One region of the Streptomyces sp. NPDC021080 genome, then DNA from elsewhere that is predicted to be linked to it. Evidence: riboswitches for the same ligand, from Rfam matches in the RefSeq annotation. Region 1 holds a riboswitch; each other region holds the start of a gene.

Region 1 (9,345 bases):
TCCACGGCGGCGAGGCGGTCTGTGCGCATCGGTGCGGTTACGTCATGCTCTGCACCATGATCGGCAATTGGAGTACGACGGTCGGCAGGGCGCTGCGGGACCGGCCGGCGCCGGTGACGTACGGACTGATCGTCCTGTGCTGTCTGATCTTCGTGATCGGACCCGCCTCGGGCCTGGATCCCGCGTACGGCACCGGGGACGGGCTGCTGGTCGCCCAGCGGGCGTACTTCCGCCGCTGGGGCGTGGTGCCGACCGGTCTGTTCGGCGGGGCCCCGGGCGAGGTCCTCACCCCGGCGACCGCCCTGTTCATCCACGGCAGCTGGCTCCATCTCCTGGGCAACATGCTCTTCTTCTACGTCTTCGGGCTGATGACCGAGGAACGCATGGGTCATCTGGAGTTCGCCCTCTTCTACCTGGGCTGCGGATATCTGGCCCTGCTCGGTTACGCCGCCGCCAACGCGACCTCGCAGCAGTCCCTGGTCGGGGCCTCCGGGGCGATCTCCGCGGTGCTCGGCGCGTTCCTGTACCTGTTCCCCAGGGCCCGGGTGACCAGTCTCTTCCCGTTCCTGTTCTTCCTGCCGCTGCGGTTCCCGGCCTGGGTGGTGCTGCCGTTCTGGTTCACCCTGCAGTGGATGGCGGCGGGCCGCAGCAGCTCGGGCCCCGGGGTCGCCTACCTGGCCCACCTCGTGGGCTTCTCCCTGGGTTTCGTCTACGCGTGGGCGCGGTTCCGCCACCGCCCGGCCGCCGTGCCCGCCGCGGGGGTGCCGCCGGGGCCCCCGGTGGAGCGGCCGGGCCGGGTGGACCGCGAGTAGGGTGAGATCCCCAGCAGCGGCCCCCTAGGGAGAGAACCAGCCGTGATCACCGCGATCGTCCTCATCAAGACCAGCGTGGACCGGATCCCCGAGATCGCCGAGTCGATCGCGTCGCTGGAGAGCGTCAGCGAGGTCTTCTCCGTCACCGGTACCTACGACCTGATCGCGATGGTCCGGGTCAAGGCCCACGACGATCTCGCGGACGTCATCCCCGGCAAGATCAGCAAGATCCCGGGGGTCGAGGCGACGGACACGCACGTGGCGTTCCGTACCTACTCCCAGCACGACCTGGAGGCGGCGTTCGCGATCGGTCTCGACTCCTGACCGACGCGGCGCCGCCTCCGGGCGAGCGGATCGCGGGTGTCAGACCGCGGGGACGCAGCGGCCGTCCTCGGTGCGGTACTGCCAGCGCGCGCCGTCCCTGACGAGCTCGCGCACCGCGCGGACGAACCGCTCGACGTGCTCGTCGGGGGTGCCGGCCCCGAAGCTGACGCGGATCGCGTTGAGGGACTTCTCGCCCGGGGCCGCCTCGGGGGCGCCGCACTCCCCCTGGGTCTCGGGCGCGCTGCCGAGCAGCGTGCGGACCAGCGGGTGGGCGCAGAAGAGGCCGTCGCGCACCCCGATGCCGTACTCGGCGGAGAGCGCGGCCGCGAAGTGCGAGCTGTTCCAGCCCTCGACGACGAAGGAGATGACGCCGACCCGCGGGGCGTCGTCGCCGAAGAGGGACAGGACCCGGACCTCGGGGACCTCGGCGAGGCCCGCGCGGACGGTACGGATCAGGTGCTGCTCGCGGGTGACGAGCCGGTCGAAGCCCTCCTCGGTGAGCGCCTTGCAGGCCGACGCGATCGAGTAGGCGCCGATGACGTTCGGCGAGCCGGCCTCGTGCCGGGCGGCGCTGTCGTGCCACTCCACGTCCACCCCGCCGTCCGCGCGCCGGGTGACCCTGCGGCTGGCGCCGCCGCCCGCGAGGTAGGGGTCGGCCGCGCGCAGCCAGTCGGAGCGGCCCGCGAGGACGCCGGAGCCGAAGGGCGCGTACAGCTTGTGCCCGGAGAAGGCGACCCAGTCGACGTCGAGGTCCTGGACCGAGACGGGGTGGTGCGGGGCGAGCTGCGCGGCGTCGAGGACGATGCGGGCGCCGTGGGCGTGCGCGGCGGCGGCCAGCTCCCGCACCGGCCACAGTTCACCGGTGACGTTCGAGGCGCCGGTGACGCAGACCAGGGCCGGTCCGTAGGGGTCTCGGGCGGCGAGGGCGCGCTCCAGGGTGTCGACGGCCTCGGCGGGGGTGCGCGGGGCGTTCAGGTACGTCACCCGGGCGTCGCGCCAGGGCAGCAGCGAGGCGTGGTGCTCGGTCTCGAAGACGAAGACCTGGCAGTCGGCGGGAAGAGCCGCGGCGAGCAGGTTCAGCGAGTCGGTGGTGGAGCGGGTGAAGACCACCTGGTCACCGGCGCGGCAGTCGAGGAACTCCGCGACGGTCCTGCGGGCGTTCTCGAAGAGGTCGGTGGACAGCTGCGAGAGGTAGCCGGCGCCCCGGTGGACGCTGCCGTAGTACGGCGCGTACGCGGCGACGTCGTCCCACACCCGCTGGAGGGCGGGCGCGCTGGCGGCGTAGTCGAGGGCCGCGTAGGTCACCTCGCCGCCGGTGACGAGCGGGACGGTGACATCCCGGCCCAGAACCGGCAGAGGGGCACAAACGGACGAGTCGGCGGCAACGACGGAGACAGACATGGCGAGCTCCTGTGAGAGGCAGGCGGGATCACCGCGGGAGCCGGCCGCCAAAAGGCGTCGCTCAGCGCGGGAGAAGGGTGAAAAGGGTGTGCGGAGGCGGGGCTCGGCGCCCTAGCGCATTCGCTTGCTCACAGAAGGCTCCCTCGAACGACCAGGACCCCTGGTGGTCCGCCCGGAGAGCGGGAGGGGTCCGCGCTTGCCGTAGGCCTCGCTGCCTACGACCTGGTCTTCACCCGGGGCACCCCGCCACGGACGGAGGGTTGCCGGACAGCCGGCCGGGGCCTGATGGCTGTCACTCATGACCTGGTACAGCATCTTGCCAGAGGATCTTCCCCGCGCAAGACGCAGTCCGGATCGTGGACCGCGTCCCGCGCGGGGTCTCGCGTCGGTCAGGCGTTGCTGGCGGCCACCCAGCGCTCCAGCGTGCGCTTCGCGGCGCCGGAGTCGATCGCCTCGGCGGCCTTCTCCATCTGGTCGCGGAGCTGGCCGGCGAGCGGCGCGCCGGTCGGCGACAGGGCCACCAGGGCCGCCGCCGAGTTCAGCAGGACCGCGTCCCGTACGGGCCCCTTCTCGCCGTCCAGCAGGCGCCGGGCGACCTCCGCGTTGTACGAGGCGTCGGCGCCGCGCAGGGCCTCCACCGGGACGACGTCGAGGCCGACGTCACGCGGGTCGAAGCGCTCCTCGGTGACCTTGCCGTCGCGGACCACCCAGACGTGGGAGCCCCCGGTGGTCGTCAGCTCGTCGAGGCCGTCGTCGCCGCGGAAGACCAGCGAGGAGTTGCCGCGCTCGGCGAACACACCCGCCACGATCGGCGCCATCCGGGGATCGGCGACGCCGACCGCCTGGGCCTTCACCCGCGCCGGGTTGGTCAGCGGTCCGAGCACGTTGAACGTGGTCCGGATCCCCAACTGGCCGCGCGCCGCCGCCACATGACGCAGCGCCGGGTGGAACTTGACCGCGAAGCAGAAGGTGATCCCGGCCTCCTCGGCCACCTCGGCCACCCGCTTCACCGGCAGCTGGAGGTTGACGCCGAGCTTCTCCAGGACGTCCGACGAGCCGGACGCCGAGGACGCGGCCCGGTTCCCGTGCTTGACCACCTTGGCGCCGGTCCCGGCCACCACGATCGAGGACATCGTGGAGATGTTGACGGTCTTCGCGCCGTCGCCGCCCGTTCCGACGATGTCGACGGTGCGTCCGGGCACCTCGATCACGTTGGCGTGCTCGTACATCGCCCGGACGAGTCCGGTGATCTCCTGGACGGTCTCGCCCTTGGCCCGCAGTGCCACCACGAATCCGGCGATCTGCGCGTCGGTCGCCTCGCCGCGCATGATGCGGTCCATCGCCCAGGCCGTGTCGTCCGCGCTCTGGTCGCGGCCTTCGAGCAGTCCGTTCAGTACCGCGGGCCAGGAACGGCCCGCCGCGGTGTCGCCTCCAGCGGGGTTCACAGCGCTCATGGTCGCTCCTGGGTTCGTGGGTCACGCGGTCGCGGGTGACACGGGTCGTGGGTGACGCGGGGTGGATCGCCCCGCACCACCGGGTGAGTCCACCCTATCCAGCCCGGGGGACGGCAAAGAGCCCCGTCCATGTCATGGACGGGGCTCCAGCCGTGGCGAACAGCCGGGGATCAGTGGTGGCCGTGGCCGCTCGCGATCTCCTTGTACTCCTCGACGGTGGGCTTGGGGATCTGGCCCTCCTCGCCGTAGAAGCCCTCGCTCATCTTGGCGCGCAGCTTCTGCGCGCCCGAGACCTTGCGCTCGACACCGTTCTCGTCGACCGTCGGGCCGATCTCGAGCGGCTTGTACTGCTCGTGCGCGGTGAGCGTGTGCAGCGCGTCCTGGCTGAGCGGCTCGTGGACCTCGATGAACTCACCGTGCGGCAGGCGCTTGATGATGCCCGACTCACGGCCGTGCAGCACCTTGTCCCGGTCCCGGCGCTGGAGGCCGAGGCAGATCCGCTTGGTGGCGAGGAAGGTGAGCACCGGCACGACGAAGAAGGCGATCCGCACGAACCAGGTGATCGAGTTGATCGCCAGGTGGAAGTGCGTGGCCCAGATGTCGTTGCCGCCGCCGACGAGCAGGACGAAGTACCAGCTGATCCAGGCGGCACCGAACGCGGTCCGGGTCGGGACGTTGCGCGGGCGGTCCAGGATGTGGTGCTCGCGCTTGTCGCCGGTGACCCAGGACTCGATGAACGGGTAGACCGCGATGGCGACCAGGACCAGCGGGAAGATCACCAGCGGGATGAACACGCCCAGGACGAGCGTGTGGCCCCAGAGGTTGATCTCCCAGCCCGGCATGACACGGATCAGGCCCTCGGAGAAGCCCATGTACCAGTCGGGCTGGGCGCCCGTGGACACCATGTCCGGACGGTACGGACCCATGGCCCAGATCGGGTTGATCGAGGCGATCGCCGCGATGGCCGCGATGACGCCGAAGACCAGGAAGAAGAAGCCTCCGGCCTTGGCCATGTAGACCGGCAGCAGCGGCATGCCGACGACGTTGTTGTTCGTCTTGCCGGGGCCCGCGAACTGCGTGTGCTTGTGGTAGAAGACCAGGATCAGGTGGCCGACGACCAGGCCGAGCATGATGCCCGGCAGCAGCAGCACGTGCACCGCGTAGAAGCGGGCCACGAAGTCGCCGCCCGGGAACTCGCCGCCGAACAGGAAGAACGACAGGTACGTGCCGACGATCGGCACGGACAGGACCGCGCCCTCCATGAAGCGGACACCGGTGCCGGAGAGCAGGTCGTCCGGGAGCGAGTAACCGGTGAAGCCGGTGAACATGCCGAGGACGAACAGCAGGAATCCGAAGACCCAGTTGATCTCACGGGGCTTGCGGAACGCACCCGTGAAGAACACGCGCATCATGTGCACGAACATGCCGGCGAGGAAGATCAGCGCGGCCCAGTGGTGGATCTGACGGATCAGCAGACCACCGCGCACATCGAAGGAGATGTGCATGGTCGAGTTGAACGCCTCGGACATCAGCTGGCCCTGCAGCGGGACGTAGCTGCCGTTGTAGACCACCTCGTTCATCGACGGGTGGAAGAACAGCGTCAGGTACACACCCGTGAGGATGATGATGATGAAGCTGTAGAGGCAGACCTCACCCAACATGAACGACCAGTGGTCGGGGAAGATCTTGCGCATGTTGGACTTGGCCAGGGAGTAGATCCCGAGGCGGCCGTCGGCCCAGTCGGCGACCCGCTCACCGGCGGGCGCCTTCTCGCGCGAGGGGCGCGAGTCGGAGGTGGTGGTAGTGCTCATCCGCGCTCCCAGAATGCAGGACCGACGGGCTCCTGGAAGTCGCTGAGCGCTTCGAGGTAGCCCTCAGCGTTCACGCCGATCTGCAGCTGCGGCAGGGCGTGACCGGCCGGGCCGAAGATGACTCGGGCACCGTCGGAGAGGTCGAAGGTGGACTGGTGGCACGGGCACAGCGCGTGGTGCGTCTGCTGCTCGTACAGGGAGATCGGGCAGCCGACGTGGGTGCAGATCTTCGAGTACGCCACGATGCCCTGGTAGGACCACTCGAGTTCCTGCTTGTCCTTGATGTCCTCCGGCTGGAGCCGGATGATCATCAGGGCCGCCTTGGCGATCTCCTTCTGGAAGTCCTCGTCCTCCGTCTCCAGGCCCTCGGGCTTGACGAAGGTGAGCGAACCGACGGCCACGTCCGAGGGACGCAGCGGCTCGTTCGTGTTCATGTTGACGAGGAGCTTGCCCTTGGACCACAGGGTGTGGCGCAGCTTCGTGCCGGGCAGCGGACCGAGGTCGCGCAGCAGCATGACGCCGGAGAGCGGGAACAGGGCCAGCGCGCCGAACATCGTGTTGCGGATCAGCTTGCGGCGTCCGAGCGCGGACTCCTTGGCACCCTGCTTGAAGTCGGCCAGGACCTTGGCCTTGACGTCGGGCGCCGCCTCGATCGGGTGACGCTCGTCGGCGACCTCCACGTCGGACATCAGGGTGCGGGCCCAGTGGACCGCGCCCGCGCCGATCGAGAACAGCGCCACGCCGAGGCACATGCCCAGCGAGAAGTTCATCGCGCTGATGTGGCCGAGCGGGAACACGAAGATCGACTTGTCGTTCGGGATCGCCACGTACGAGGCGATGAAGCCGACGGTGGCAACCATCGACAGCACGAACAGCATGGCGACCAGGCGCTCGGACCGCTTGGCGGCCCGCTCGTCGATGTCCTGGATGCGGTGCTCGTGGGGCGGCAGCCCCGGGTCCGCGAACGGGTTCTGCTCGTCCGCGACGGCTACCGGACCGTGACCGTGACCGGCGTGGTCGTCGGAGGCCCGCTCGGCGGGCACGTTCTCTTCTGGAATCTCTTGGCTACTCATGACTTCTTGGCCTTTGCGGTCCGAGCGGCGACCCAGACGGCGACGGCGATCAGGGTTCCGAGACCGAAGACCCAGCCGAACAGGCCCTCGCTGACCGGCCCGAGGCCGCCCAGTTCGAGTCCGCCGTTGCTCTCGGTGTTGTCACCGTTGACCGCGTCGAGGTACGCGATGATGTCCTGCTTGTTCTTCTCCGTCAGCGTGGTGTCGGGGAAGGACGGCATGTTCTGCGGGCCCGTCTGCATGGCCTCGTAGATGTGCTTCGGGTCGACACCCTCCAGGCTCGGCGCGAACTTGCCGTGCGTCAGCGCGCCGCCCTTGCCGGTGAAGTTGTGGCACTGGGCGCAGTTGGTGCGGAAGAGTTCACCGCCCTTGGCGATGTCCGCGCCCCCGGGGCTGACCTGGTTCTTGGTCGGGATCGCGGGGCCGGCGCCGAGCGAGGCGATGTAGGCCGCGAGCTGGTCGATCTCGGCCTGCGTGTAGATGACCTTCTTGCGCGGGATCTGAGCGCCCGGCTGCTGGGCCGGCATGCGGCCGGTGCCGACCTGGAAGTCGACCGCCGCGGCGCCCACACCCACCAGGCTCGGACCGTCGGAGCTGCCCTGACCGCCGGATCCGTGGCAGCTTGCGCAGCCCACGGAGTACAGCTTTTTGCCCTCGGTGATACCGAGGGACTGGGCGGTTTCATCGGCCTGCGCCTTGCCCGCGGGTGCGAACGCGGCGTACAGCCCCCCGGTGGCCGCCAGCGCGAGGAGTAGGACGACGACCGCCGCCAGCGGATGGCGTCGTCGTGCGGAGAGCTTTTTCACGGATTACCCCGGTGTCAGGATCTTCTGCGTCGGTGCTTCTGGATGTTTCGGGCGGTGGGCCCGATTACTTGATCAGGTAGATCGTGGCGAAAAGGCCGATCCAGACGACATCGACGAAGTGCCAGTAGTAGGACACGACGATGGCGGCGGTCGCCTGCTCGTGAGTGAACCTCCGAGCCGCGTAGGTGCGACCGAGGACCAGCAGGAAGGCGATGAGTCCGCCCGTCACATGCAGTCCGTGGAAGCCGGTGGTCAGGTAGAACACCGAGCCGTACGGGTCGGAGGAGAGCGAGAGCCCGTCCTTCGTGACCAGTTCGGTGTACTCGAAGACCTGACCGCCGATGAAGATCGCACCCATGACGAAGGTGACGATGAACCACATCCGGAGCTTCTTCACGTCCCCGCGCTCGGCGGCGAACACGCCGAGCTGGCAGGTCAGGGAGGAGAGCACCAGGATCGTGGTGTTCGTCGCCGAGAACGGAAGGTTCAGGCTGGACGCCATTTCCTTCCAGTGATCCGGCCCGGTCACCGATCGCAGGGTGAAGTACATCGCGAAGAGGGCCGCGAAGAACATCAGCTCGGAACTCAACCAGATGATGGTTCCGACGCTGGTGAGGTTCGGCCGATTGACCGACGGGTGCGCGTGCCCGGTTTCTACTGTCGTTGCTGTCGCCACGACCGACATTATGTCGGTCGCTTATCCCGCCCTCACGCCGGGGGGTGCCGTTCGGGGTGTTGACCGGGTGTGCCCAGCCCGTATGGACCATCGAAGCCGTGTCCGAACCGGTGTTGACGAGGTGTTCAAGGGAGTAGCATCCGCGCATCGGGCGGGGACGATCAGCCCGATGCGCACGCTGTCCGTACGACGCTGACGTCTCGGAGGAAGAATGCAGCCGACCGCCACGGTGCTGGTCTACAGCGACGACTCCAACACCCGCGCACAGGTGCGGCTCGCCACCGGGCGCAGGCCCGCCCCGGACTCTCCCCTCGTCGAGTTCATCGAGTGCGCGACGCCGGCCGCCGTCGTCAAGGAGCTCGACAAGGGCGGCATCGACGTCTGCGTGCTGGACGGCGAGGCGGTGCCGATGGGCGGCATGGGGGTGTGCCGGCAGATCAAGGACGAGATCTTCAACTGCCCGCCCGTGCTGGTGCTCATCGGCCGTCCGCAGGACGCCTGGCTGGCCACCTGGAGCCGTGCCGACGCCGCGGTGACCCTGCCGGTCGACCCGGTGGAGTTCGCCGCCTCACTGGCCTCCCTGCTGCGCCGCAGGAACCTTCTGAGCGCGTGAGGAACCCGCGCCCCGGGAGGGGCGCGGCCTCACCCGCTCCCGGGGCGCGGCCCCGGACTCCCGGGGCACGCCTCGGACACTCCCGGGCCCGGCCTCACGCGTTCCGGGCCCCGTTCGGACGCTTCCGGGCCCGGCCTCACACGCTCTCGGGGCGCAGCCTGGCGCGCTGGGCCGCGTTCGGGGCGTCCGGGGACCCGGCCACCAGCGCGCTGCCCTCGCGCCAGTTCTTCCAGTCGAGGTTCCAGTCGCCGTAGCCGTTCCCGAAGGTGTCCATGGTCTTGCCGTCGGAGTTGACGACCTTGACTATGTCCCCCTCGTTGAACGTGTCGAAGAACCACTCGGCGTTCTCGGTGCTCATTCCGGTGCAGCCGTGGC
Region 2 (9,345 bases), on a different contig from region 1:
CCGCGGACTGCGCGGATCCGTGCCCGGCGGTCCGGTCGGCAGACGGCTGGCCGTGATGGCGATGATCGACGCGGTCGGAACCGGCGCCTTCCTGGCCGTGTCCGTCCCCTTCGTCACCAGGTCGGTCCACCTGTCCGAGCACAACCTCGGCTTCGGCCTGGGGCTGTCCGCCGCCATCGCCCTCGGCACGGCGATCCCCATCGGGATCCTGGCCGACCGCATCGGCCCGAAGAAGGTCCTGGTCGGGGTGAGCCTGTGGCGCTCCGTCTGCTTCGTGGTGTATCCGTTCGTCCAAAACCTCTGGCAGTTCCTGACCGTGGTGTGCCTGCTCGGCCTCGTCGACAAGGCGGCGGCGCCGATGGAGCAGGCCCTGGTCGGGCAGGCGGTGCCGACCACGGAACGGGTCAAGGTCGTCGCGATCCTCCGGTCGATGCGCAACGTCGGCTTCACCGTCGGCGCCCTGCTGGGCGGTGTCGGGCTGCTGATCGACACCCGAACCGGCTACGGCGTGATCCTCCTGCTCAACGCCGCCTCGTTCGCGGTGCTCGCGACCCTGGCGTCCCGGCTGCCGCTGCTCAACGCGCCGACGGGGAACCTTCGGCGGAGGTTCTCGGTGAATGTGCTGCGCGACGGCTCGTTCCTCTCGTTCGCCGGGATCAACGCGGTTCTCACCATGCACATGACGCTGTTGAGCATCGGGATACCGCTGTGGATCGTGGGGCACACGAACGTCTCGGCCGCGCTGATCTCCCCGCTCGTCGCGGTCAACACCGTACTGGCGGTGCTCCTCCAGGTGCGCGCGAGCCGGGGCACCGACGACATCCAGGGCGCGGCACGTGCTCTGGTACGCGCCGGTCTCTCCCTCGCGGTGTGCTGTCTGCTGCTCGTCACGGCACCGGGACTGCCGGTCGTCCTGGCGGTCGGCGCGCTGTTGCTGGCCATGATCGCGCTGACGGGCGGCGAGTTGTGGCAGTCCGCCGGAGGCTGGGGCGGCTCGTATCTGCTCGCGGTGCCCGGCCAGGAGGGCGTCTACCTCTCGGTATTCTGGCTCGGGGTGGCCGTGCAGCAGATCGCGGCACCGATCGTGGTCAGCCTGGTCGTCACGGCCGGCACCACGGGATGGGTGGCACTGGCCGCGCTGTTCGCCGCGAGCGGCCTCGCGGCTCCCGCGATCGGCCGGTGGGCACAGGCGCAGGCGGCGCGGCGACCGCAGCAGGATCCGAGCCTGGCCGAGGCCACCTGACGCGTCGGCCGTACGAGCCGGCCGTCGAAACCACCCGATGCACCACGACCCGATGCAGTACCACCCGATGCAACACCACCTGATTCGAGACCACTTGATTCGGCAGCACCCGAATCGACAACACCCAAGGAGAGAAAGTGTCTGTTCCGCTGTACGTGCCGCCGGGCGGGGGAGAGTTCGTCGACATCCGGGACACGAAGAGGACGTATCTCAAGCTCACCACACCGGACTCCGACGGGGAGTTCGGATTCTTCGAGCATCACATGGCTCCCGAAGCCAGCGGCGCCAGTCCGCATGTGCACAAGAAGTCCACGGAGATGTTCTACGTGGTGCGCGGTGAGATCGAGTTCACCATCGGCGACCGCAAGGTGGTGGGTGAGCCGGGTGCTTTCGCCTACGTGCCCAAGGGCGAGCCGCACGGTTTCACGAACCGGGGCAAGGAGGACGCCACCCTGCTGATCATGTTCTACCCGATCTACGACCGCGAGGACTATTTCCGCGGTCTGGGGCGCCTCACGGCGGGCGGCCGCAACCCGAGCCTGGAGGAACTTCAGGAACACATGGCGAAGTACGACCAGTTCATGGTCTGATCCGCGCGATCGTCCGCACACACCCCGGGCCCGGCAGCGAGTCACGCTGCCGGGCCCGGGTGTCTTCGGCCTTCTCAGCCGGCCGCGTCGATCCCGCTCCGGAAGCGCAGGTGCAATTCCTTCACCTGCTGGGCCAGTTCCGGGACCGGCCCGGCGATCTCCAGGCCGGGTACGACGTCCCGGATGGACAAGGGGCTCAGGGGCGAGGTGACGGGCACACCCCATTCGGCCTTCCAGTCCCGTGCCTGGCGGGAGGAACTCGCGTACACGATGCGGCCCAGTCCGACCCACCCGTGCGCGGCCGCGCACATCGGGCAGTGCTCGCCCGAGGTGTACACGGTGGCCGTGGCCCGTTCCTCGGGGTCGAGGTGGGTCGCGGCCCAGCGGGCGAGTTCGAACTCCGGATGCCGGGTGGGGTCCCCGGTGCTGGACTCGCGATTGCGGTCCTCGGCAAGGACCTTGCCGTCCGCGTCGGCCAGCAGGGAGCCGAACGGCCAGTCGCCGGCGTCCACCGCCTCGGCCGCCAGGTCCACGCAGCGGCGGAGATGGACCAGGTCGGCTTCGCTGACGGCGGAGGAAGGGCCGGTTTCGCCGTGGTCGGTGCTGTCGCTGCCGTTGTGGTGCGGGCCGCGGTCGTCGAGGGTCACTGTGGCTCCGTCTCTGTGGGGTGTGGGGCTATGCCAGGTTCGCGGCCACGGTGGCCAGCGCCTGCCATGCCACTTCGGGCCTGAGGGTCTCGTCCGGGTCGCCGTTGTAGGGGTCGAGGACCACCGTGGTGGCGCCCGAGAGGCGCAACTGCTCGATGTCCTGCAGGACTTGGTCGAGGGTGCCTTCGCCGGCGCGGCGATCGGGATGGTCGACCGGCTTGTCCGTGAGCCGGAGAAGGATGCGGGGCGCCGATTCGGGTGCCGGCTGCCCGAGTTCGGCCGCGATGTTCCCCAGACGGTCCAGCGCGTCACGGAACCACGGCATGGTGAACCGCAGTGGATGCCACGGCAGACCGAGCCGGGCCGCCCGGCGCAGCCCCGCGTCGCTGTTGCCGCCGATCCAGACCGGAATCCGCCCGCTCCCGTAGTCGGCCTCGTCGGCCCACGCGGTTCTCAGGGTGTTCAGATATTCGTCGGTCAGTGCGCCCCGCCGTTCGAAGGGGACGCCGAGCGCCGCGAATTCCTCCCGGGCCCAGCCGACACCGACGCCGAGGACGAGCCGCCCGCCGGAGAGCTGATCCAGGTTGGCCGCCATTCTGGCGACCAGCAGAGGATGCCGGTAGGGCGCGATGAGAACCGTGGTGCCCAGTTTGACCCGGGTCGTTAAACCGGCGAGCCAGGAGAGCGTCGTAAAAGGATCGTAGAACGGGGCGGGATACTGTTTCGCGACATCCGGTGTGATCGCCACATGGTCGGAGACCATCAATAGGTCGAAGCCGAGACCTTCCACCGTCTTGGCCCAGCGGGCGAGGGTTTCCGGATTGGTGCCAGGTCCGAAATTCGGGACGTTAACGCCTATCTGCATGGTTCAACACTAGCAACTGGGCGCCCCCGTCGGGTGGTTGGTTCCGGCGCCCTCCCGCCGCATTTCGTGGTTTTGCGGGCCTCTTTCGCTCCCGCACGAAGGAGGTCCGTTCCCGTGCAATATGATTGCAATCTGATGGAACGTCAGATTGCGATCATATTGCTTGTCGCGAGCAGAACTTGTCGTTCCTCCGACCGGAGATCTACGGTGAGCGCGAGCTACGAGTTCCGGTGATCAAGCCCTGGCTGGCCGGATGGCAACCCTCGGCGCAGTGGGGTGCCCCAGGTGAAGGCTCGGCGGATGTTTCTGTTCTGCAAGTGCGTTCCCACCGGCCCGACGGCCGGCGACACCCCTGGGGAGGACGGCGTGGCAACCGGCCTCGTGCTGTGCTCCCGGCGCCATGTGGATCTGCTGCTGGTGTGCAGCTGTCTCTGTCACCGCTGACCCACTTGTTCTTCACGCTCCTCCCGTCCCCACCCTTCACGCGACAGCGTGCGCCCGGCTCGCCCCTGCCTGCCGCGGCCCCTTCGCGCACCCACTCACGCGGAAGCAGAGACCAGCCATGGCGCAGCACAACACCACCAGACCCCTCCGGGCCCTCGGCGCGATATCCCTCGGCACGGTGTTCCTGGCGGCCCTGACCGGCTGCACGAGCAGCAGGAGTTCCACCGGGACCGGGGAGGCGGCGATCACCGTCGGCACGACCGACCAGGTGACCGCCCTGGACCCGGCGGGCTCCTGGGACGCGGGCTCCGGCACCATCGAGAGCGAGGTCTACGCGACCCTGCTCAGCGTCAAGAACGGCGCCACGAAGGTCTCCCCGGACCTGGCGAAGGGGATCGAGCCGACCGGTCCCAAGGAGTACACCGTCACGCTGAAGAAAGACCTGAGGTTTGCCAACGGTCACCGACTGACGTCCTCCGACGTCAAGTTCAGCTTCGACCGCACGGTGAGGATCGCCGACGAGAACGGCCCCTCCTCCCTCCTGTACGACCTCGACTCCGTCGCCGCCCCGGCACCGGACAAGGTCGTCTTCACCCTCAAGTCGGCCGACGACACACTGTTTCCCCAGGTGCTGTCCACCGCCGCGGGCTACATCGTCGACGAGCAGGTCTTCCCCCCGGACAAGATCCTGGACGACAAGGCGATCGTCGCGGGCAAACCCTGGAACGGCCCCTACGGCGTGCGCAGTTACGACAAGAACTCACTGGTCTCCTTCACCGCCAACAGCGCCTACGGCGGCGCTCTGGGCGCCGCGCGGACCCGGAACATCCAGCTGAAGTACTACACCGACGCGAGCAACCTGAAGCTCGACGTCCAGCAGGGCACCGTCGACGCCGTCTACCGCACCCTCACCACCGCCGACCTCGACGACCTGTCCACGAAGAAGGACGTCAAGGTCCACACCGGCTCGGGCAACGGCATCCGCTACATCGTCTTCGACTTCAGGACCCAGCCGTACGGCACCAGGACCAAGAAGCCCGACAAGGCCAAGGCGCTGGCCGTGCGGCAGGCCGTCGCCGACTCCGTCGACCGGGCCCAACTCGCCCGACAGGTCTACAAGAACAGCTATCAGCCGCTGTACACCTCCGTGCCCGACGGACTCACCGGCGCCACCGCCTCCTTCAAGTCGCTCTACGGCGACGAGAAGGGCGGCCCGGACAAGGCCGCCGCCGCCGCGCGTCTCAAAGCGGCGAAGGTGACCACCCCGGTCACGCTCAACCTCCAGTACAACAGCGACCACTACGGTTCCTCCTCGGCCGACGAGTACGCGCTCCTCAAGACCCAGCTCGAAGCCACAGGACTGTTCACGGTGAACCTCCAGTCCACCGAGTGGACCCAGTACGGCAAGGACCGCGTCAAGCACCTCTACCCGCTCTACCAGTTGGGCTGGTACGCCGACTATCTGGACGCGGACAACTACCTCTCGCCCTTCTACTCCGCCAACAGCTGGGTCGCCAACGACTACTCCGACCCCGCCGTCCGCGAACTGATCAAGAAGGAGGAGACGGAGACCGACACGACCGAGCGCACCGAACTGCTGAAGCGGGCACAGGACAAGGCCGCGGCCTCGGTACCCCTGCTGCCGCTGCTCCAGGGCTCGACCGCGATCGTCACCCGTAGCGACGTCAGCGGTGTACCCGACGAACTGAGCAGCGCGTACCAGTTCCGCTGGGCCGGGCTCGCGAAGAAGTGAGCACCCCGACCCAGGAGATCCCCGACGCCGCTCCGGCCGACGCCACCGCCCCGGCCGGCGGCGCCGCGGGGTACGGACTCACCCGCTACCTGGTGGTCCGCTTCCTCCTCATCGTCCCCACCGTGCTCATCCTGGTCAGCCTCGTCTTCTTCCTGATGCGCGCCACCGGCGACCCGATCAGCGCCGCCTTCGGCGACCGCCTCACCCCGGACCAGCTTCAGGCCAAGCTGCACCAGGCAGGCTACGACCGGCCGTTGCTCACCCAATACCTCGACTACCTGAAGTCCCTGGCCACCGGGGACTTCGGGCACACCGTCACCGACAACCAGCCGGTGACACACGTACTGGGCACCTACGGCGCCGCCACCGCAGAACTCGCCTTCGACGCACTCGTCGTGGCCCTCCTGGTGGGTGTCCCCCTGGGCATGGTGGCGGCCGTCCACCGGGACCGCGCGCCCGACGCGGTGCTGCGGCTGTTCGCCGTCCTGACCTACGCCACCCCCGTGTTCTTCGCGGGACTGCTGCTGAAACTGGTCTTCGCGATCCGGCTCGGCTGGCTTCCCGCGTCCGGCCGGGCGAGCACCGACGTCCAGCTCTTCCTCCAGGACCAGACCAGCACGACGGGGTTCTACCTCGTCGACGCCCTGCGCAGCGGCGACGGGAGGGCCGTCACCGACGTCCTGAAGCACGCGGCACTGCCCGCGCTGGCGCTGGGCCTGCTCGTCGCCGGCATCGTCCTGAGGCTGGTCCGCACCAACCTGATCGGCACCCTCTCCGCCGACTACGTGGACGCCGCCAGATCCCGTGGTGTGGCACCCCTTCGCCTGGTCACCCGGCACGCCGCCCGGCCCGCCCTGATCCCCGTCGTCACCGTCCTCGGACTCCAGGTCGCCGGTCTGCTCGGCGGAGCGGTGCTCACGGAGACCACCTTCGAGTGGAAGGGGCTCGGCTATGAACTCGCCCACTACCTGACGGTCCGTGACTTCCCCGCCGTGCAGGGCATCGTGGCCCTGTTCGCCGTCGTCGTGGCGGTGACGAACTTCCTCGTCGACATCGTCGCGGCCCTCATCGATCCCCGAGTGAGGTACTGAGCCGTGGCCCAGATTCTCCTCCACCGGCGGACGCGGCTGTCGGCACGCCTGCGCGAGCGGCTGAGCACCGGCGGCGCGGTGCAGCGCGCCATGCTGCTCACCGGCACGGTCCTGACGGCACTGTTCGTCCTCGCGGCCCTGGCCGGCCCGCTGCTCGCCCCGTACGGCTACGCCCAACTCCAGGACGGATCGGGGCTGTTCGGATCACAGCAGCACCCCAGCGGAGCGCATCCGCTCGGCACCACCATCGCGGGGTACGACGTGCTGTCCCGCACGCTGTGGGGCGCCAGGACCGCCCTGGAGATCATTCTCGCGGCTCTGTCGCTGTCGGTGATCCCGGGCACCGTCCTGGGGCTGGCCTCCGGATACCTCGGCGGCCGCCTGGACCGGTCACTGGTCGGGCTGGCCGACGCACTCTACGCGTTCCCACCGCTGCTGCTCGCCATCGTCATGTCGATCGTGATCAGCGGCGGCCGGTCGAGTCTCGTCGGAGGCCTCGGCGCGGCGGCCTGCTCGGTCGCCGTGGCCTTCGTACCGCAGTACTTCCGTGTCGTACGGGCCGAGGTGATCCGGGTGAAAGCGGAACCCTTCGTGGACGCGGCCCGCGTGATCGGCACCGGAACCTGGCGGATCATGGTCCGGCACGTGCTGCGCAACTCGCTGCGCACCCTCCCACTGATCCTCACCATCAACGCCTCCGAGGCCATCCTCACCCTCGCCGGGCTCGGCTTCCTCGGCTTCGGCATCGAGCCCAACTCGGCAGCCGAATGGGGATACGACCTCAACCGCTCGGTGGCCGACGTCACTTCGGGGCTGTGGTGGACCGCAATCCCGCCCGGCCTGGCCATCGTGCTCACCGTGCTCGGCACCACCCTGCTCGGCGAGAGCCTCACCGACCTGGCCGACCCCCGGCTTCGGCGGCGGGGCGCGGCGAGGGTCCCCACGGCCAAGGACGGTGGCACGGACGATGACTGACCTGCTGCGCATCGAGGACCTACGGGTCACCTTCGCCACCGATTCCGGTCCGGCCCCCGCGGTGAAGGGGGTGAGCCTCGCCGTCGCTCCCGGGGAGGTGCTGGCCCTGGTCGGCGAGAGCGGCAGCGGCAAGACCGTGACCGCCAGGTCGGTCCTCGGCCTGCTGCCCGCCACCGCGACGGCCCAGGGCCGAGTGCTGCTCGGCGACGGCACCACCGACCCGGTCGAGGACGTGCTCGGCGCGTCCCCCGCCCGTCTGCGCGAACTGCGCGGCACACGCGCCGCGATGGTGTTCCAGGAACCGTCCACGGCCCTGAACCCGGTCTTCACCATCGGCTGGCAGCTCGCCGAGGGACTGCGCGCCCACGGCCACGGCGGCAACCGGGCCGAACGCCGCGCCGTGGCCGTCGACTGGCTCGGCAAGGTCGGCATCCCGGACCCGGCCACGCGCGTGGACCACTACCCGCACCAGTTGTCCGGCGGTCAGAAGCAACGGGCCGTCATCGCCATGGCCCTCGCCCTCGGAACCGGGCTCATCGTGGCGGACGAGCCCACCACAGCACTGGACGTCACCGTCCAGGCGGAGATCCTGGAACTGCTGCACCGCTGCCGCACCGACTTCGGCACCGCCGTGCTCCTCATCACCCACAACATGGGCGTGGTCGCCGACCTGGCGGACCGGGTGGCGGTGATGAGTGAGGGCGAGGTGGTCGAACAGGCCCCGGTCCGCACGCTGTTCGCACAGCCACACCATGCCCGTACCCGGGAACTGCTCGCCGCCGTACCGGTGTTCGGCACGGGAGACGGTGCGCGGACGGCCCTCGCGAACAACCTGCCGCCGGTCCGACAGGCCACCGGACCGGTCGCGAACCACCCGGGATCCGCCGCGCCGCCGGTCGTACGGGCCGCCGGACTGGTCGTGGACCACCCGGGGAGGCTGGGGAGGAAGGGCTTCCGGGCGGTCGACGGCGTGAGCTTCACGATCGAGCCGGGCGAGGTGCTCGCACTGGTGGGGGAGAGCGGCAGCGGCAAGACCACCATCGGTCGGGCCATCGCCGGCCTGACGCCCGTGACCGGCGGTGAACTCGACGTCTTCGGAACGCCGTTGACAACTAGACGACGCGCCCGTAGCCGGTCGGGCCACATCGGCTACGTCTTCCAGGACCCCGCGGCCAGCTTCAACCCGCTGCTGACCGTCGCCGACAGTGTCGCGGAACCCCTCCTCGTCCACCGACGCGAACTGACGGCGGCGGAGGTCCGCGCCGAGACCGAGACGCTGCTGGAATCCGTGCACCTGCCTCGCGCCTACGCCGGCCGCTACCCCCATGAACTCAGTGGCGGCCAGCGGCAACGGGCCGCCCTGGCCCGCGCGCTCGCCCTGCGGCCCCCGCTGCTCATCGCGGACGAACCCACCTCGGCCCTTGACGTGTCCGTCCAGGCGAAGGTGCTCGACCTCTTCGCCGAACTGCACCAGGAGCTGGGCTTCGCGGCGCTGTTCATCAGCCACGATCTGGCGGTGGTCGAGCGGGTCGCCGATCGTGTCGCCGTCCTGCACCGCGGCCGGATCGCCGCGTACGGTTCGACGGCCGAGGTGCTGGGCAGTCCTCGGGACGACTACACCAGGCGGCTCGTCGCCGCCCTGCCCGTTCCCGACCCGGCCCGGCAGAGCCGCCGCCGGCACCTGACCACCGACGACCCCGAGATGTCCGACACCCTGGCCGACCCCGACCACCCCGC
Region 3 (9,345 bases), on a different contig from region 1:
GTTGCCGATCGCGAGCGACTTGGCGATGGTGTCCGGCTTCTGCGGCCGTACGACGTCGTGGCCGGCCTTGTAGGCGACGGAGACCGGGGAGCAGCCCTCGGCCTGGGCGCCGAAGATCTTGTACGGCTTGTCCTCGACGAGCCCGAGCTTGATCAGCTCCTGCAGACCCTTGTCGATCTTCGTGAGCTGGGAGCCGGAGGCGATCGGCACGACGAGCTGGTCGGGCAGCTTCCAGCCGAGCTGCTCGCAGATCTCGTACGCCAGCGTCTTGGAGCCCTCGGCGTAGTACGGCCGCAGGTTGACGTTGACGAAGCCCCAGCCCTCGCCCGCCGGGTCGCCGATCAGCTCGGAGCAGAAACGGTTCACGTCGTCGTAGTTGCCCTCGATGCCGACGAGCTCGCCGCCGTAGACCGCGGCCATGACGACCTTGCCCTGCTCCAGGTCGTGCGGGATGAACACGCAGGAACGCAGACCGGCGCGGGCCGCCGCGGCGCCCACCGCTCCGGCGAGGTTGCCGGTGGAGGAGCAGGAGAGGGTGGTGAATCCGAAGGCGCGGGCCGCTTCGAGGGCCTGGGCGACGACGCGGTCCTTGAAGGAGTGCGTCGGGTTGCCGGAGTCGTCCTTGACGAAGAGCTTTCCGGCGTCGACACCCAGCTCGCGGGCCAGGTTGTCGGCCTGGACGAGCTTGGTCCAGCCGGGGTTGATGTTCGGCTTGTCCGCCACGTCCGCGGGGACGGGCAGCAGCGGCGCGTAGCGCCAGATGTTCGCGGGTCCCGCTTCGATGCGCTTGCGGAGTTCTTCGGCGTCGTAGGCCGAGAAGTCGTAGGCGATCTCGAGCGGGCCGAAACACTCCTCGCAGGCGAAGACCGGGCCGAGCGGGACGCGGTGTCCGCACTCGCGGCAGGAAAGCGCCGCGGCCGGGCCGAGGTCCACCGAGTCGGCGGAGTTCGTGGTGCTTGCAACTGTCTGCGCAGCCATGGAGGCGAGGCCCTTTCTCCTCATCTTCCTCACGGCGCACTTCGCCGTGAGACGGATTTGGCACCTTCCCTAGCCGGGAGCCTCGCGACGCGATCGACATCGATCGGTACGAGACCGGCTGGAGGGTTGCCGGGGCTTCATCGGGCCGTATCCCTCTGCCCCTCTGGATGAGCGGTATTTGATTGTTGAACTGTTGAACACGATACGCGCCGACGATCCAGGACATGCGATGGTCATGCGCGTTGTTCAAGACTGTAACCGAAGGCCTGGACAGTTGAGATAGTCGTCCGAACCGCGAGACGAGCCAATCGATCTGCCGCTGGCCGCAGCGGGCACGCCGATGAGAGCGTGTGATCAGACAGTGAGGAGCCGCAGACGGTGCTGAGAGAAGTCGAAAGCTGGCTGAGCACACGCTCCTGGTCCGTGACCGACCGCCCGCTCCACAAGCTCATGGCAGCCAAACGCGTGACCGGGTCGACGGTCAGCGTCGTGCTGCCCGCGCTCAACGAGGAGGAGACGGTCGGCGAGATCGTCTCGATCATCCGCCACGACCTGATGCAGCAGGTGCCCCTCGTCGACGAGATCGTCGTCGTCGACTCCGGTTCGAGCGACCGCACCGCCGCGGTCGCCGCCGCCGCCGGCGCGCGTGTCGTGCACCGCGACGACATCCTCCCACGGATCCCGGCCGTGCCCGGCAAGGGCGAGGTGCTGTGGCGGTCGCTGCTCGTGACGAGCGGGGACATCGTCTGCTTCGTCGACGCGGACCTCAAGGAGTTCTCGTCCGACTTCGTCTCCGGCATCGTGGGCCCGCTGCTCACCGAGCCCGGCGTCGACCTGGTCAAGGCCATGTACGACCGCCCGATGGCCGGTGGCGGCGGACAGGGCGGCCGGGTCACCGAGCTGATGGCCCGCCCCCTGCTGAACATGCACTGGCCGCAGCTCGCGGGCTTCGTCCAGCCGCTCGGCGGCGAGTACGCGGCCCGCCGCTCGCTGCTCGAGCAGCTCCCCTTCCCCGTCGGCTACGGCGTCGAGCTGGGCATGCTCGTCGACGCCCTGCACCTGGTGGGCCTGGACGCCCTCGCCCAGGTCGACGTCGGCGTGCGCAAGCACCGCCACCAGGACGGCCAGGCACTCGGCCGCATGGCCGCCGCGATCTACCGCACCGCGCAACTCCGGCTCGCGCGCGGCCATCTGATCCGCCCCTCCCTCACCCAGTTCGAACGCGACCGGGACGGTTTCCGGCCGCGCACGTACTCGGTGGACACCGAGGAAAGGCCGCCGATGAGCGAAATCTCCGAGTACCAGACACGCAAGGCCGCGTAGTCCGGCGCCGACGGCCGACGATCGCATACGGCCGAAGAGCGCGTTTGAGCGTTTCGACACGGGGCTAGGTTTCGAGGCATGGCTTCAACGCGGGGTGCCCGCCGGATTCTGGTCGCGTCCAACCGCGGCCCGATCACCTACGAGGTACGGGAGGACGGTTCGCTGCACGCCCGGCGCGGCGGCGGCGGCCTCGTCTCGGGACTCTCGGCGATCGGGCCGGACGCGGGCGCCCTCTGGGTCTGCTCCGCCCTCGGGGACGGCGACCGGGAGGCCGTGCGGCGCGGAGTCCACGAGGACGGCGTACGGATGCTGGCCATCGACGCCGACACGCACGCCGACGCCTACAACGGCATCGCCAACTCCGTGTTGTGGTTCGTCCACCACATGCTCTACCAGACCCCGCTGGAGCCGGTCTTCGACGCGGAGTTCCGGCGTCAGTGGGAGTCGTACCGGACCTACAACCGGGCCTTCGCCGAGGCACTGGCCGAGGAGGCCGCCGACGGCGCGACGGTGCTGGTGCAGGACTACCACCTGTGCCTGGTGCCCGGGATGCTCCGCGAACTGCGCCCCGACCTGCACATCGGTCACTTCTCCCACACCCCGTGGGCGCCCGAGGACTACTTCCGGATGCTCCCCGACGACATCCGCGCGGAGCTGATGGCGGGCATGCTCGGCGCCGACCGGGTGGCCTTCCTGACCTGGCGGTGGGCCACGGCGTTCCTGCGCTGTGCGGAAACGACCGACCCCTGGCGCTGGGCCGGGTCCTGGTCCTCGGTGACGCCCCTGGCGGTCAGGCACCTGGACGACCCCGGGGCGGGCGGGCGCGAGACCCGCATCGGGGTGCACGGCCTCGGCGCGGACGCCGAGTTCCTGCGCGAGCGCTCGCACCGCGCGGACGTCGGGGAGCGGATGACCGCGCTGCGCGAGGAGATCGGCGCGGGCCGCAGGACGATCGTGCGCGTCGACCGGACCGAGCTGTCCAAGAACATCGTGCGGGGACTGCTGGCGTACCGGCAGCTCCTCGACGACCACCCCGAGTGGCGCGAGCGGGTGGTCCACGTGGCGTTCGCCTATCCGTCGCGGCAGGACCTCGCGGTGTACCGGGACTACACGGCCGAGGTGCAGCGGCTCGCCGACGAGATCAACTCCGGTTACGGAACGCCCGGCTGGACCCCGGTGGTCCTGCACGTGAAGGACGACTTCGCGCGCTCGCTCGCCGCCTACCGGCTGGCCGACGTCGCCCTCGTCAACCCCATCAGGGACGGCATGAACCTCGTCGCCAAGGAGATCCCGGTCGTCTCCGACGAGGGCTGCGCTCTGGTCCTGTCACGAGAGGCCGGGGCCTACGAGGAACTGGGCGAGGACGCGATCACGGTGAACCCGTACGACATCACCGGTACGGCGCGGGCGCTGCACGAGGCGCTCGGCATGCAGCCGGGCGAACGGGCCGAACGCACCAAGCGACTGGCCGCCGCGGCCACCGCCCTGCCCCCGGCCCAGTGGTTCCTGGACCAACTGCGCGAGCTGGAGGCCTGAGCAGAGGCTCCAGCCCCTCCGGCGCTTGAGGAGCGGGGTCCGGGGCGGAGCCCCGAGGTGGGAAGGGCAGGGGCGGAGGGGGCGAAACAAGCCTGCCCCGCCCCGGCCCGACCGGGTGACCAGCCGCGGGGTCAGGCGAGCCGGGCCGCCAGGGCGGCGAGGAGCCGGACGACTCCGGCGGGCCCGTCGACCACCAGGTCGGCGCGTTCGGCGAGTTCGGCGACCTCGGAGCTGCCGCTGCACACCAGGAGCCCGGGAATCCCGTCGGAGCGGAGCTTGTCGACGGCGGCGAAGGCGGGCAGATCACCCAGGTCGTCCCCCGCGTACAGGACGGCCTCGGCGCCGCTCTCCCGGACGTACTCCATGAGGGCGACGCCCTTGTCCGTGCCCGGCGGGCGCAGCTCCAGGACCATGCGCCCCGGCTCGACGATCAGACCGTGCCGGGCGGCGAGTTCGCCCAGCGGCTCCCGGAGCGCCTCGAAGGCGGACTGGGGGTCGGCGGCGCGGCGCGTGTGCACGGCGACCGCCCGGCCCTTCTCCTCGATCCAGGTGCCCTGCCAGGCGCCGATCCGGTCGAGGAAGCCGGGCAGCTCGGCACGGACCGCGGCCACCCCGGGGTGCGGGGCGGGAGCGGTGACCGTGCCGCTCACCGCGTCCCAGCGCTCGGCGCCGTAGTGGCCGAGGACGACCAGGTGCTCGAGGCCGGGCACGCCCGCGAAGCCGCCGTGGCGCACGGCCACACCGGCCGGGCGGCCGGTGACCACGGCGACGGAGGCGACCTTGGGGGCGAGCGCGGCGAGTGCGGGGACCGCGTCGGGGTGCGCGCGGGCCCGGTCGGGGTCGGGGACGATGGGGGCGAGGGTTCCGTCGAAGTCGAGTGCGACGACCGTCCGGGCCGGGCGCGTGAGGATCGCTTCCAGAGCGTCGCGTCCGGCGGGGGTCACCGGAGCCGGCAAGAAGTCCTTGGATTCGGGGTGGCTGCCCATGGGGCGACCCTATCCGGGTGAGCGCGGACGCACCCCCGACTCATGGCCGGGCGAACACCCCACGACCAGGAATGCCTCGATCCCACCACTCGCACCCGCCCCCCGACCACACCGGCCGCACCGGCCACGTGATGGCGTCCTCGCCCACGAGTTCAGCGCTCCTCCCGGCGGGCCTCCCGCACCCGGCGGAGCCTGTTCACCGTGACGGGGTCGTGCGCCAGGGCGCGCGGGTCGTTCAGCAGCGCGTTGAGCAGCTGGTAGTAGCGGACCGGGGCCAGGCCCAGCTGTTCGCGGATGGCGCGCTCCTTGGCGCCGGGACCGGGGAAACCGCGGCGCTCCAGGGCGAGAATGCTCCGTTCACGCGCGGGCAGTTCTTCCATGGACAGCACGGTAGTCCCCGGCACCGACAAGCGCCGGGGCCGGGACGGAGGCCGCCGCGCCCGGGGCGCCGTCCCGGAATGCGGAACACGAGGTCGCCTATCCCGTGAGTGGACTAGACCTTTCCAGGGGTAAAGGGCGACACTGTCCCCCGTGAGACACGTCATCGCCCTCGATGTGGGCGGCACCGGGATGAAGGCCGCCCTCGTCGGGGTGGACACCGAGCCCTCCCCGGACCGCCCCGACGCGCCGCGGCCCGAGGCCCCCGGGCACCCCGCGCTGCTGCACCAGGCCCGCCGCGCGACCGGCCGTGAGCGCGGGCCCGACGCCGTCGTCGAGGACATCCTCGACTTCGCCGCCGAGCTGCGTGCCTACGGCGAGGAGCACTTCGGGACGAGCGCGCTGGCCGCCGGCGTCGCCGTCCCCGGCATCGTGGACACCCAGGGCGGCATCGCGGTCTACGCCGCCAACCTCGGCTGGCGCGACGTCCCGCTGCGTCGGCTGCTCGGCGAGCGGCTCGGCGGCGTGCCCGTGGCGCTCGGGCACGACGTGCGCACCGGCGGCCTCGCCGAGGGCCGGATCGGCGCCGGACAGGGGGCGGACCGCTTCCTGTTCGTCCCGCTGGGCACCGGCATAGCGGGCGCCATCGGCATCAACGGCGGCGTCGAGGAGGGCGCGCACGGCTTCGCGGGCGAGATCGGCCACATCGTCGTACGGCCCGGCGGGTCCCCGTGTCCGTGCGGGCAGCGCGGCTGTCTGGAACGGTTCGCGTCCGCGGCGGCCGTCAGCCAGGCCTGGGCCGAGGCGTGCGGCGACCCCGGGGCGGACGCGGCGGACTGCGCCAAGGCCGTCGAGTCCGGCGACCCGAGGGCACGGGCCGTCTGGCAGGAGGCCGTCGACGCGCTCGCCGACGGCCTGGTCACCGCGCTCACCCTCCTGGACCCGCGCACCCTGATCATCGGTGGCGGGCTCGCCGAGGCCGGGGAAACCTTGTTCACACCCCTGCGGGCCGCGGTCGAACGGCGTGTCACGTTCCAGAAGCTGCCGTCCATCGTCCCCGCGGCCCTCGGGGACACCGCCGGATGCCTCGGTGCCGGGCTCCTCGCCCGGGACCTCCTGAACACCACTTCTACGACTCCCCGGAGGTAACCACCCGATGGCCCCTAGCAAGGTTCTCGCCGGCGCCCGGGTGGTACTGCCCACCGGGATCGTGCACGACGGCCGCGTGATCGTCGACGGTCCGGTGATCACCGGCGCGGGTGCCCCCGAGACGCGGTCCGCCGGTGTCCTCGGGACGGTTCCCGCGGACACCCCCGTGACCGACCTGTCCGGCCACTGGGTGGTCCCCGGCTTCGTCGACCTGCACAACCACGGCGGCGGCGGCGCGTCCTTCACCTCGGGAACGGCCGAGGACGTCCTGCGGGGCATCCACACCCACCGGCTGCACGGCACCACGACCATGGTCGCCTCGACCGTCACCGGCGACATGCACGGCCTCGCCGAGCGCGCGGGAATGCTCTCCGAGCTGGCCGAGCAGGGCGACATCGCGGGCATCCACTTCGAGGGCCCGTTCATCTCGCCCTGCCGCAAGGGCGCGCACTCCGAGGAACTGCTGCGCGACCCGGACCCGGCCGACGTCCGCAAGCTCCTCGACGCGGCGCGCGGCCGGGCCGCCATGGTCACGCTCGCCCCCGAACTGCCGGGCGGCCTCGACTCCGTACGCCTGCTCGCCGAACACGGGGTGATCGCCGCGATCGGGCACACCGACGCGACGTACGAGCAGACGAAGGCGGCCATCGACGCGGGCGCGACCGTGGCGACGCACCTGTTCAACGCGATGCCGGCGCTCGGGCACCGCGCGCCGGGCCCCATCGCCGCCCTCCTCGAGGACGAGCGGATCACCGTCGAGCTGATCAACGACGGCACGCATCTGCACCCCGCCTCGCTGGAGCTGGCGTTCCATCACGCGGGGCCGGACCGGGTCGCGTTCATCACCGACGCGATGGACGCGGCGGGCTTCGGCGACGGCCGCTACATGCTCGGCCCGCTGGAGGTCGAGGTCGCGGACGGTGTCGCCCGCCTGGTGGAGGGCGGTTCGATCGCCGGCTCCACCCTCACCCTCGACCGCGCCTTCCAGCGCGCCGTCACGGTCGACCGGCTGCCGGTCGAGCAGGTCGTCGCGGCCATCTCGGCCAACCCCGCCCGCCTGCTGGGCCGCTACGACCGGGTGGGCTCCCTCGAACCCGGCAAGGCCGCGGACCTCGTGGTTCTCGACGCCGACTTCGCGCTCAAGGGCGTCATGCGCGGCGGGGAATGGGTGGTCGATCCCCAACTGGGGTGATTCACCCCTTTGTTGCTTGCGGCGGTTGGCCCGGGGGGACTGGGCCGACCGCCGTCGCGTTTGGCATGATCGAGCCTCCGGAACCACCGGCGGGCGTCCGAGACCGGCGCCCACGTCACAGAACTCTTCGGGGGAGGTCGTCCCAGGTGATCCTCACGGTCACGCTGAACACCGCTCTCGACATCACCTATCGCGTACGGGCGCTGCGGCCGCACAGCACCCACCGGGTGAGCGAGGTGAGCGAACGCCCGGGCGGCAAGGGCCTGAACGTGGCCCGGGTGCTGGCCGCCCTCGGGCACGAGGTGACGGTCGCCGGGTTCGCGGGCGGCGCGACCGGCCGCACCGTGCGGGACCAGTTGGCCGAGACAGTCGGGGTCGTGGACGCGCTCGTGCCGGTGGAGGGTCCGACGCGCCGCACGATAGCCGTGGTCGACACGGCGACCGGCGACACGACCCAGCTCAACGAACCGGGACCGGCGATAACCCCCGCCGAGTGGTCGGCCTTCCAGGAGAGGTACGAGCACCTGCTGCGCTCCGCCTCGGCGGTGGCCCTGTGCGGCAGCCTGCCCCCGGGCGTCCCGGTCGGCGCCTACGCCCAACTCGTCCGCACCGCACGCGCGTTGGCCGTCCCCGTGCTGCTGGACACCAGCGGCGAGCCGCTGCGCCGGGGAGTCGCCGCCCGCCCCGACATCGTCAAGCCGAACGCCGAGGAACTGGCCGAACTCACCGGCTCCCACGAGCCGCTGCAGGCCATCCGCTCGGCCCGTCGGCGCGGCGCCCACACCGTCGTGGCCTCGCTGGGCGCTGACGGACTCCTCGCAGAGAACGCGGCAGGCCGCTGGCGGGCCGCTCCGCCGCGCCGGGTCCACGGCAATCCGACGGGCGCGGGCGACTCGGCGGTCGCGGGCCTGCTGTCGGGGCTGGTCGAGAACCTGCCGTGGCCGGAGCGGCTGGCACGGGCCGCGGCCTTGTCCGCGGCGACCGTACTGGCCCCGGCCGCGGGCGAGTTCGACCGCTCGGCGTACGAGGCGCTCGCGGGCCAGGTGGCGGTGACGAGCGAGGCGCCGGCGGCGTAGCCACGGCGGCGGTCCGCGGCCGTGCGTGCGCAGCGGGCGGTCCGGCCCGATACGACGAGAGGGGCGTCACGACAGCACCGCTGCCGTGACGCCCCTCTTCGCCGTTCTACCGGCCGTGGACTACTTCCACCCGGACTCCAACCAGAACTGGTCGAAGTTCACGTCGCACTGGTTGCCGTCCGCGCAGGAGATCTGAATCGTGTTGGTGCCCTTGTTGAGCGTGATGTCCGCCCAGGTGTTGGTCCAGCCCTTCGCGGCATCGCCCTCCGCCGCCTGGGCGAAGTTCTTCAGGTTGAGGGGGCGGTCCTGGGCTGTGCCGTTGACCGTGAGGGTGGCGTTGGCGTCCTTGCCGGGGACTCCGTAGTTGACGTTCAGCGAGTACTTGCCGGCCTTCTCGATGCCGCTGACGCTCCAGACGACGGACGCGCCGACGTGGTTGAACCCCGTGACGTAGACACCGCCGTCCGACTTGGCACCCTGGATGTCGGACGCCGTCGTCACGCCGTCACCCAGCTTCAGCGCCTTCGCGTCGACCTTGGGGAGCTCCGCGGGCGTGTTCGCCGACTTCGTCTCCGAGTCGGTCGGGGACGCCGTCTGGGAGGTCGAGGGGGTCGGGTCCGCCTGGTTGCCGCCCTTGTCGTCGTCCCCGCCGCCCAGCATGGCGATGCTGATGCCGATCACGACCGCGGCGACCACGGCGATCGCGCCGATGAGGAGACCCTTGGTG

The links. Region 1 has a riboswitch for S-adenosylmethionine ahead of ACH4S8_RS19455 (aminotransferase class V-fold PLP-dependent enzyme). Riboswitches for the same ligand answer to the same signal wherever they lie in the genome.
Region 2: linked by a shared signal. The riboswitch ahead of ACH4S8_RS42195 (ABC transporter substrate-binding protein) and the one ahead of ACH4S8_RS19455 (aminotransferase class V-fold PLP-dependent enzyme) in region 1 are both predicted to bind S-adenosylmethionine.
Region 3: linked by a shared signal. The riboswitch ahead of thrC (threonine synthase) and the one ahead of ACH4S8_RS19455 (aminotransferase class V-fold PLP-dependent enzyme) in region 1 are both predicted to bind S-adenosylmethionine.

What each region holds. Positions count from the first base shown of each region.
Region 1 is NZ_JBIRQM010000007.1:261,624-270,968, forward strand. Features, by position in the region: gene ACH4S8_RS19445 (rhomboid family intramembrane serine protease) at 57-812, shown strand; gene ACH4S8_RS19450 (Lrp/AsnC ligand binding domain-containing protein) at 855-1,136, shown strand; gene ACH4S8_RS19455 (aminotransferase class V-fold PLP-dependent enzyme) at 1,176-2,537, opposite strand; SAM riboswitch class IV at 2,725-2,841, opposite strand; gene trpD (anthranilate phosphoribosyltransferase) at 2,927-3,991, opposite strand; gene ACH4S8_RS19465 (cytochrome bc complex cytochrome b subunit) at 4,162-5,802, opposite strand; gene ACH4S8_RS19470 (Rieske 2Fe-2S domain-containing protein) at 5,799-6,875, opposite strand; gene ACH4S8_RS19475 (c-type cytochrome) at 6,872-7,681, opposite strand; gene ACH4S8_RS19480 (heme-copper oxidase subunit III) at 7,746-8,366, opposite strand; gene ACH4S8_RS19485 (hypothetical protein) at 8,569-8,970, shown strand; gene ACH4S8_RS19490 (Ig-like domain-containing protein) at 9,107-9,345, opposite strand, start outside.
Region 2 is NZ_JBIRQM010000030.1:14,240-23,584, reverse strand. Features, by position in the region: gene ACH4S8_RS42215 (MFS transporter) at 1-1,243, shown strand, start outside; gene ACH4S8_RS42210 (cupin domain-containing protein) at 1,381-1,833, shown strand; gene ACH4S8_RS42205 (nucleoside deaminase) at 1,908-2,387, opposite strand; gene ACH4S8_RS42200 (LLM class flavin-dependent oxidoreductase) at 2,509-3,345, opposite strand; SAM riboswitch class IV at 3,562-3,671, shown strand; gene ACH4S8_RS42195 (ABC transporter substrate-binding protein) at 3,908-5,542, shown strand; gene ACH4S8_RS42190 (ABC transporter permease) at 5,539-6,633, shown strand; gene ACH4S8_RS42185 (ABC transporter permease) at 6,637-7,608, shown strand; gene ACH4S8_RS42180 (dipeptide ABC transporter ATP-binding protein) at 7,601-9,345, shown strand, end outside.
Region 3 is NZ_JBIRQM010000008.1:131,411-140,755, reverse strand. Features, by position in the region: gene thrC (threonine synthase) at 1-978, opposite strand, end outside; SAM riboswitch class I at 996-1,152, opposite strand; gene ACH4S8_RS21180 (glucosyl-3-phosphoglycerate synthase) at 1,357-2,301, shown strand; gene ACH4S8_RS21175 (trehalose-6-phosphate synthase) at 2,380-3,837, shown strand; gene otsB (trehalose-phosphatase) at 3,969-4,823, opposite strand; gene ACH4S8_RS21165 (DUF3263 domain-containing protein) at 4,976-5,203, opposite strand; gene ACH4S8_RS21160 (ROK family protein) at 5,355-6,350, shown strand; gene nagA (N-acetylglucosamine-6-phosphate deacetylase) at 6,358-7,542, shown strand; gene ACH4S8_RS21150 (1-phosphofructokinase family hexose kinase) at 7,689-8,618, shown strand; gene ACH4S8_RS21145 (CBM35 domain-containing protein) at 8,739-9,345, opposite strand, start outside.